DNA from 2 places in the Kitasatospora sp. NPDC088548 genome. Region 2 is predicted to be linked to the other one. Evidence: riboswitches for the same ligand, from Rfam matches in the RefSeq annotation. Region 2 holds a riboswitch; the other holds the start of a gene.
The links. Region 2 has a riboswitch for S-adenosylmethionine ahead of thrC (threonine synthase). Riboswitches for the same ligand answer to the same signal wherever they lie in the genome.
Positions count from the first base shown of each region.

Region 1: it holds a riboswitch for S-adenosylmethionine, as region 2 does, so the genes downstream of both, ACIP82_RS25585 (aminotransferase class V-fold PLP-dependent enzyme) here and thrC (threonine synthase) in region 2, are expected to answer to the same signal.

Region 1 covers NZ_JBIVMI010000022.1:2,753-7,158, forward strand. The annotation lists gene ACIP82_RS25570 (heme-copper oxidase subunit III) at 1-104, opposite strand, end outside; gene ACIP82_RS25575 (hypothetical protein) at 498-923, shown strand; gene trpD (anthranilate phosphoribosyltransferase) at 1,052-2,128, shown strand; SAM riboswitch class IV at 2,247-2,364, shown strand; gene ACIP82_RS25585 (aminotransferase class V-fold PLP-dependent enzyme) at 2,416-3,780, shown strand; gene ACIP82_RS25590 (Lrp/AsnC ligand binding domain-containing protein) at 3,789-4,070, opposite strand; gene ACIP82_RS25595 (rhomboid family intramembrane serine protease) at 4,112-4,406, opposite strand, start outside.
Region 2 covers NZ_JBIVMI010000010.1:76,228-80,633, forward strand. The annotation lists gene ACIP82_RS15225 (trehalose-6-phosphate synthase) at 1-1,147, opposite strand, end outside; gene ACIP82_RS15230 (glucosyl-3-phosphoglycerate synthase) at 1,188-2,228, opposite strand; SAM riboswitch class I at 2,378-2,510, shown strand; gene thrC (threonine synthase) at 2,528-3,814, shown strand; gene ACIP82_RS15240 (ubiquitin-like small modifier protein 1) at 3,843-4,121, shown strand.

The sequences.
Region 1 (4,406 bases), on a different contig from region 2:
GAACTGAGCCAGACGATCGTTCCGACGCTGACCATGTTCGGCCGGTTGACCGATCCGTGCGCGTGCCCGGTTTCTACTGCTGTTGCTGTCGCCACGACGGACATTATGTCGGTCCCTTATTCCGTCTTCACGCCGGGGGGTGTCCCTCGGAGTGTCCGGTGCGTGCGGTATGCCCCCCCGGGGGCCGACGGGGCGTCCGGATGGCGGCTGAGCAGCGGCGTGTCCCTTTTCTGACGGTTCTTCGAAGGCCCCTTCGACCCTGTTGCCCTGCGTGTCGCTGCATGGTTCGGGGGTGGGTGGGGAGTAAAGGAGGGACCGCCGTGTCGACCGTACGGGTGACTGCGAGGTCTGGGGTGACGGGCCGTCCTCCGACTGGGTGAGTCGTGGGCGCGGCGGCTTGAGAAGGGATCGCGCGGCAGGGACCGGCGGCAGGTGATCGGGAGTAGCATCCGGATCAGGCGAACGTGGTCCGGATCACACTTGAGGGAGCAGGGCCCATGGCGTACAAGACCGACGAGACGCTCACCGTTCTCGTCTACAGCCACGACCGCAACACCCGCGAGCAGGTGCTGACGGCGCTCGGCCGCCGGCCCGCCGAGGATCTGCCGGAGCTGTCCTACCTGGAGTGCGCGACGACCCCTGCCGTGCTCAAGGCGCTGGAGAAGGGCGGGGTGGACCTCTGCATCCTGGACGGCGAGGCGGTGCCGGCCGGCGGGCTCGGCCTCGGGCGGCAGCTGAAGGACGAGATCTACGGCTGCCCGCCGGTGCTGGTGCTGATCGGACGGCCGCAGGACTCCTGGCTCGCCGCCTGGAGCCGGGCGGACGCGGCGATCTCCCGCCCGGTGGACCCGGTGGCGCTGGCCGAGTCCGCCGCCACCCTGCTCCGCGCCCGGCTGGAGAAGCGGGCGCCGGTCGCCCGCTGAGCGGTGCCGTCTCACTCCTAGAGAAGGCGGGTGCCGGGGCGGACCGGGGGACCTCGCCGCTCGATAGGCTGATTCCATTCCTACGGATGTCCCCGACCCCGGGGAACCGACAAGAGCTGGAGTCAGCCATGGTGAACGTGCACCCTGCGAACGGCGGCAACGACCCCGCGCAGGTGGTCCGCACCTGGCCGGACATCCTGTCGGCGCTGCTGAGGGGCGAGCACCTGAGCCGGTCGGCCACCGCCTGGGCGATGGACCGGATCATGAGCGGCGAGGCCTCCCCGGTCCAGGTGGCCGGCTTCATGGTGGCGCTGCGGGCCAAGGGCGAGACGGTCGACGAGATCTCCGGCCTGGTGGACTCGATGTACGCGCACGCCGAGCCGCTGGACATCCCCGGCCCGGCCGTCGACATCGTCGGCACCGGCGGCGACCGCGCCAAGACCGTCAACATCTCCACCATGTCGGCGATCGTCGCGGCCGCGGCCGGCGCCAAGGTGGTGAAGCACGGCAACCGGGCCTCCTCCTCGGCCAGCGGCTCCTCCGACGTGCTGGAGAAGCTCGGCATCGGCCTCGACCTCTCCGCGCGCCGGGTCGCCGAGGTGGCGGAGGAGGTCGGGCTCACCTTCTGTTTCGCCGCCAAGTTCCACCCGGCGATGCGGCACGCCGCCCCGGCGCGGCGCGACCTCGGGGTGCCGACGGCGTTCAACATCCTCGGCCCGCTGACCAACCCGGCCAGGGTGACCTCGCACGCGATCGGCTGCTTCGACACCCGGCTGGCCGGGCTGATCGCCGGGGTGCTGGCGCAGCGCGGCTCGAACGCCCTGGTCTTCCGGGGCGACGACGGTCTGGACGAGCTGACCATCTCCACCACCTCGCAGGTCTGGATCGTGCGCGACGGTGTCGTCACCGAGGAGTCCTTCGACCCGCGCCAGGTCGGCATCGAACTGGTCGGCATCGAGGCGCTGCGCGGGGCGGACGCGGCGTACAACGCGGAGGTCGCCCGTCGGCTGCTGGCGGGGGAGCACGGGCCGGTGCGGGACGCCGTCCTGCTCAACACGGCGGCCGCGCTGGTGGCGCTGGAGCTGACCGGTGCCCCGCTCGCCGAGCAGCTGGCGGCCGGGATCGAGCGGGCCGCCGAGGCCATCGACTCGGGCGCGGCGCAGGACGTCCTGAAGCGCTGGTCGGAGGCCACCGCCCGGGCGTGAGAAGGCAGTTGGGGCCGGTGGCGGCGGGTCGCCACCGGCCCTTCGGCGTCTTCGCGGGGTGTCCGGATGGTGAAACCGTGTTTGACCGCCCGGCGGGCGCGACCTAGAGTCTTCGCCAGGTCATGAGTGACAGCGCAAAGCCCCAGCTGGCTGTCCGGCAACCCTCCGTCCGTGGCGGGGTGCCCTGGGTGAGGACCGGGTCACGCGGCAAACCGTCCGGGTGGCAAGCGCGGACACCCGGACGACACGCACTCCCGGGGTCCTGGACCCAGAAGGAGTGCATTCCCATGTCCCTCTCCACCGAAATCTGCGCCCCGCTCGCCGTCCTCGGTCAGGACGTTCAGGTCCCGCTGGTCAGTGGCGAGAAGGTCACCTACGCGGCGCTCGACTACGCGGCCAGCTCCCCGGCGCTCCAGCGGGTCTGGGACGACGTCGCCGCCTACGCCCCCTACTACGGCAGCGTGCACCGCGGCGCCGGCTACCTCTCCCAGCTCTCCACCGACCTGTTCGAGCAGAGCCGCCGCACCGTCGGCGAGTTCCTCGACCTGCGCGAGGGTGACCAGGTGGTCTTCACCCGGGCCACCACCGACTCGCTCAACCTGCTCGCCGGGGCCGTCCCGGCCGGCACCCGGGTGTTCGCCTTCGAGACCGAGCACCACGCCTCGCTGCTGCCCTGGCGCCACGCCGGCCTGGCGGTCAGCTACCTGCGCGCCCCGCGCTCGCACGCCGAGGCGGTCGCCGCCCTGGACGCCGCGCTGGCCGAGGCGCCCGAGGGCCCCAAGCTGCTCTGTGTCACCGGCGCCTCCAACGTCACCGGTGAGCTGTGGCCGGTCGCCGAGCTCACCGCGACCGCCCACCGGCACGGCGCCCGGGTGGTGCTGGACGCCGCCCAGCTCGCCCCGCACCACCGGGTCTCGGTGCGCGAGCTGGGCGTGGACTGGATCGCCTTCTCCGGCCACAAGCTGTACGCGCCGTTCGGCGCCGGGGTGCTGGCCGGCCGAGCCGACTGGCTGGACGCGGCAGAGCCGTACCTGGCCGGCGGCGGTGCCACCCGGACCGTGGCCCGGGAGGCCGACGGCTCGGTGGCCGTCCAGTGGCACACCGGCCCGGCCCGCCACGAGGCCGGTTCGCCGAACGTGATCGGTGTCTACTCCATCGCCTCGGCCTGCCGGGCGCTGACCGAGGCCGGTTTCGACGCGTTGGAGGCCCGGGAGCAGCAGCTGATCGCCCGGCTGAAGGCGGGCCTGGCGGACGTCCCGCAGGTGAAGGTGCTGAACCTGTTCGGCGCCGACTCGGCCCGGGTGGGCGTGCTCTCCTTCGTGGTCCAGGGCTGGAACAGCTCGCACTTCTCGGCCGCGCTCTCCGCCGAGTACGGCATCGGCGTGCGGGACGGCCTGTTCTGCGCGCACCCGCTGGTCCGCACCCTGCTCGGCGACGAGGACGTCGCGCCGTCCGAGTGCGGTGCGCCCGAGCCGTCGCTGCCGGGCGAGCGAAGCCTCAACGCGATCCGGGTCAGCTTCGGCGCCGGCACCCCGGACGAGCACATCGACCGCTTTCTGACCGCCGTCCGCGAGCTGGTCACGGACGGGGCGGCCTGGAACTACCGCAACGAGGGCGGCCGCTGCGTCGCGGACACGCGCCGCGCGGGCTGATCGTCCCGCTATTCGTCCAGGCCGAGGGCGAAGGCGGCTTCCAGGTCGTGCTGGGAGTAGGTGCGGAAGGCGATCTGGGTCTCGGTGTGGGCCACCCCCGGGACCTTGTTCAGCCGGCCGGGGATGACCTCGGCCAGGTCGTCGTGCCGCCGCACCCGCACCATCGCCACCAGGTCGTAGCCGCCGGTGACCGAGTAGACCTCGCTGACGCCTTCGATGGCCGCGATCGCCTCGGCGATCTCCGGGATGCGGTCGACGCTGGTCTTGATCAGGACGATGGCGGTGATCACTGTTCGGGCTCCTTTGTGGGGTGCCGCCAGGGTATCGGGCGTCAGACGGGCCGTCGCGGGGGGCGGCCGGCCGGTGTGCAGGCGTACAGGAAGCCGGCCGAGAACCCGATGACATGGACCAGGTAGGCGACGCCGGGGCCGGCCGAGTGGACCGACCACCACTGCAGGGCGAACCAGAGCCCGAGCACCAGCCAGGCCGGGAACCGCAGCGGCAGGAAGAGCAGCAGCGGGACGAGCGTGGTCACCCGGGCCCGCGGGTGGAGCCGCAGATAGCAGCCCAGCGCCGCCGAGATCGCCCCCGAGGCGCCGATCAGCACCGTGGTCGAGCCGGGCGAG
Region 2 (4,406 bases):
AACGCGGGAAGTCGTCGTCGACGTGCAGGATCAGCGGCTGCCAGGTGGGGGTGGCGAACTCGTCGTTGATCTCCTGGGCCAGCCGCCGGACCTCGGCGGTGTAGGCCCGGTACTCGGCGAGGTCGGTGCGCGAGGGGTAGGCGAAGGCGACGTGCACGACCCGGTCGTGCCACTCGGGGCGGGTGCGCAGCAGGTGCCGGTAGGCGAGCAGGCCGCGGACGATGTTCTTGCTCAGTTCGGTGCGGTCCACCCGGACGACGGTGCGCCGGTCGCCGACGGCCTCACGGAGGGCGGCGAGGCGCTCGTCGACGTCCGGGCGGTGGGCGCGGTCGCGCAGGAAGTCGGCGTCGGCGCCGAGGCCGTGGACGCCGAGGAACGTGGTGCGGCCGTCGTGGGTGACCGTGAGGGCGGTCCGGTCGACGGTGGCGCCGAGCAGCGCCTCGCAGCAGTCGGCGAAGGCCAGGGCCCAGCGGCGGGTGAGGAAGCCGGCCCGGTCGGCGCCGAGGATCCCGGTGAGGACGGCGGCCGCGACATCGTCGGGAAGCAGCCGGAAGTACTCGGGCGGGGCCCACGGGGTGTGCGAGAAGTGGCCGATCCGCAGGTCGGGTCGGGCCGCGCGGAGCAGGGCGGGGACGAGGGACAGGTGGTAGTCCTGCACCAGGACCGCGGCGCCGGGGGCCGCCTCGGCGGCGAGGGCGTCGGCGAAGGCGGCGTTGTAGGCCAGGTAGGCCTGCCACTCGGTGCGGAAGCCGGCGTCGAAGGCGGGGGCGGTGGGGGTGGCGTACAGCAGGTGGTGGACGAACCAGAGGGTGGAGTTGGCGACCCCGTTGTAGGCCCGGGCGAAGGTCTCCGGATCTATGTCCAGCATCCGGACGGCCTGTCCGCCGACGTCGTGGCCGGCCAGGTCGAGGCGGCCGTGCGGGGCCTCCGCGGCGGCCCGGCGGTCGGCGTCGCCGAGGGCGGCGCAGACCCAGACGGCGCTGGGGTCGGCGATGGCGGAGAGCCCGGAGACCAGGCCGCCGCCGCCCCGGCGGAGGGTCAGCGTGTCGTCGTCCGCGGTGCTGAACGACACCGGTCCCCGGTTGGAGGCCACCAGTACGGGGGCGGTGCCGGTCGGACTCGAACGTTCGGTCGTGAGATCGCCCATGGTTGGTACGTTGCCGGGGGCCAGGGTCGGCAAACCCCGGTCAGTGCGGCAGGTGGCGGCTCACGTACTCGGGGACGGTGTGCATCGGGGGCCGTTCCAGGCCGGTGACCGGGTGGGTGTGGGCGGTGAAGGCACGGGTTTCCGGGTCGCGGGTGAACTGGGTGAGCAGCGGGTGCACCAGGTCGGCGGAGGCCTTGAGGCGGTGGGTGCGGTCGAGGCGTTCCAGGGCCGTGCGGTAGATGGTGGCGGCCATCCGGCCGAGCGCCTGGCCGTCCTGGTGGCGGTGGTGGCGCACGCCCACGTCCACCTGGGCCAGGGCGTCCAGACCGGCGGTCTCCAGGGCGTCGACCAGCAGGCCGAGCTCGACGCCGTAGCCGGTCGGGAACGGCAGCCGTTCGAGGAGCGAGCGGCGGGCCGCGTACTCGCCGCCGAGGGGCTGGACGAAGCCGGCCAGCTCCGGCCAGTGCAGGTTGAGCAGCGGGCGGGCGACCAGCTCGGTGACCCGGCCGCCGCCGGAGGGGACGACCGCGCCGCCCGCGTCGGACGGGCCGCTCGACGGCACTTCGAGCGGCCGGTCGTACATGGCCTTGACCAGCTGGATGTCGGGTTCGGTGAGCAGCGGGCCGATGATGCCGGAGACGAAGGCCGGGTCGAACTCGCGCAGGTCGGCGTCGACGAAGCAGACGATCTCGCCGCTGGTGACCAGCAGGGAGCGCCAGAGCACCTCGCCCTTGCCGGGGGCGGCGGGCAGCCGGGGCAGGATGTCGTCACGGTGCACCACCCGGGCGCCGGCCCCGGCGGCGACCGCGGCGGTGGCGTCGGTGGAGCCGGAGTCGACCACGACGAGTTCGTCGACCAGCGGGAGGCGCTCCATCAGCTCGCGGCGGACGGTGCGGACGATGTCGCCGACGGTGGCCTCCTCGTCCAGCGCGGGCAGGACCACGCTGACGGTGCCCGCCCGGCCCGCCGCCCGTTTGGCGTCCAGCAGCGTGCCGACCGGGCGGTCGGCCGCGCTCCAGGAGCGGCGGCGCAGCCAGGACGCCGCCTGCGGAAGGAGCGCGGGGGTCGGTTCGGCGGGCACGGGTCTCTCCTCGGCGGGTTCGGGTGGGACGGGGCATCTCGCGTGGCGGACGGTCCCGTTCGGGGTTGACGCCTTCGGATACAGTCTTCGTACAGCGATCGGACCTTCGCACGCCGGGGTCACCGCTGAGCAGGACCACAACTTCACAGAGCTCATCCAGAGGGACTGAGGGAACGGCCCGTTGACGTCCCGGCAACCTTCTCGCGCGGCTGTCGTACAGGCCCGGCGGGACAGGTGCCAATTCCGGCCTGTGGCGCGACCGCGTCACGGGGAAGATGAGGAGAGAGGCCTCCGCCATCATGGCTATCGACACCGCCGCACCCGCATCCCTCACCGTTGACCTCGGCCCCGCCGCCGCGCTGTCCTGTCGGGAGTGCGGCACCCGCTTTCCGCTCGGTCCGAGCTTCGCCTGCCTGGAGTGCTTCGGGCCGCTGGAGATCGCGTACGACTTCGGCGGCGAGGCCGCCGAGGACCTGCGCAAGCGGATCGAGGCCGGCCCGGCGTCGATCTGGCGCTACGCTCCGCTGCTGCCCGTTCCGGCCGATGTCGCCGGGAAGCCCAACCTGAACCCGGGCTGGACCCCGCTGGTGAAGGCCGACAACCTGGGCCGTGAGCTGGGCTTCACCGCTCAGCTGCACATCAAGGACGACTCGGGCAACCCCACCCACTCGTTCAAGGACCGCGTGGTGGCCTGCGCCATCGAGGCGGCCCGCGCGTTCGGCTTCACCACGCTGTCCTGCTCGTCCACCGGCAACCTGGCCGGCGCGGTGGGTGCGGCGGCGGCCCGGGCCGGATTCAAGTCCTGCGTGTTCATCCCGCACGACCTGGAGCAGGGCAAGGTCGTGATGGCCGGGGTCTACGGCGGCGAGCTGGTCGGCATCGAGGGCAACTACGACGACGTCAACCGCTTCTGTTCGGAGCTGATCGGCGACCCGGCCGGCGAGGGCTGGGGCTTCGTGAACGTCAACCTCCGCCCGTACTACGGCGAGGGCTCCAAGACGCTGGCGTACGAGATCTGCGAGCAGCTCGGCTGGCGGCTGCCGGAGCAGATCGTCATCCCGATCGCCTCGGGCTCCCAGCTCACCAAGATCGACAAGGGGCTGCAGGAGCTGATCAGGCTCGGTCTGGTCGAGGACCGGCCGTACCGGATCTTCGGGGCGCAGGCGGCCGGCTGCTCGCCGGTGTCGGCCGCGTTCAAGGCCGGCCGGGACGTGATCCGCCCGGTCAAGCCGGACACCATCGCCAAGTCGCTGGCGATCGGCAACCCGGCCGACGGCCCGTACGTGCTGGACATCGCCCGCCGCACCGGCGGCGCGGTCGAGGACGTCACCGACGCCGAGGTGGTGGCCGCGATCAAGCTGCTGGCCCGCACCGAGGGCATCTTCGCCGAGACCGCGGGCGGGGTGACCGTCGGCGTGCTGAAGAAGCTCGTCGAGACCGGGCAGCTGGACCCGGCCAAGGAGACCGTCGCGATCAACACCGGCGACGGCCTGAAGACCCTGGACGCCGTCTCCGACTCCGGCATGACCACCGTCATCCGCCCGACGCTGGAGTCCTTCCGCGACGCCGGCCTCGCCTCCGCCTGACCACCACCCCGCTAGGAGAGCCCCCGCCATGAGCGCCAACGTCCGCATTCCCACCATCCTGCGCACCTACACCGGCGGCTCCGCCGAGGTCGCCGCCGAGGGTGCCACCCTGGGCGATGTCATCGCCGACCTCGACAAGAACCACCCGGGCATCGCCGCCCGCGTCCTGGACGACGCCGGCAAGCTGCGCCGCTTCGTGAACGTCTACGTCAACGACGACGACGTGCGGTTCGCGGAGGGGCTGGCGACCGAGATCAAGGACGGCGCGAGCGTGTCGATCATCCCGGCGGTGGCCGGCGGCTGCTGAGCCCGTCCGCCGCTCTTCCCGGCCGGCCGTTCCCGCGTACGGAATTCCGAATTCCGTACGCGGGGGCGGCCGGCCGCATTTCGGCGGGAATATTTCCGGGTCCAGTCGGAGTAGAGTGTCGCTCGGCTGGGAACAGGGCTCCCCTTCCCCTTTCACCGGCGCCCGAATCCGGCTGAACCCGTATCGCCGGTGACCGTCCGGCCGCTGAGACCGGCGCCGCGCGCACGGCCGTGAAACATGTCAGGCAGATGTCAGAATTCTCAAGGGGATTTGAGTAATTCGTCC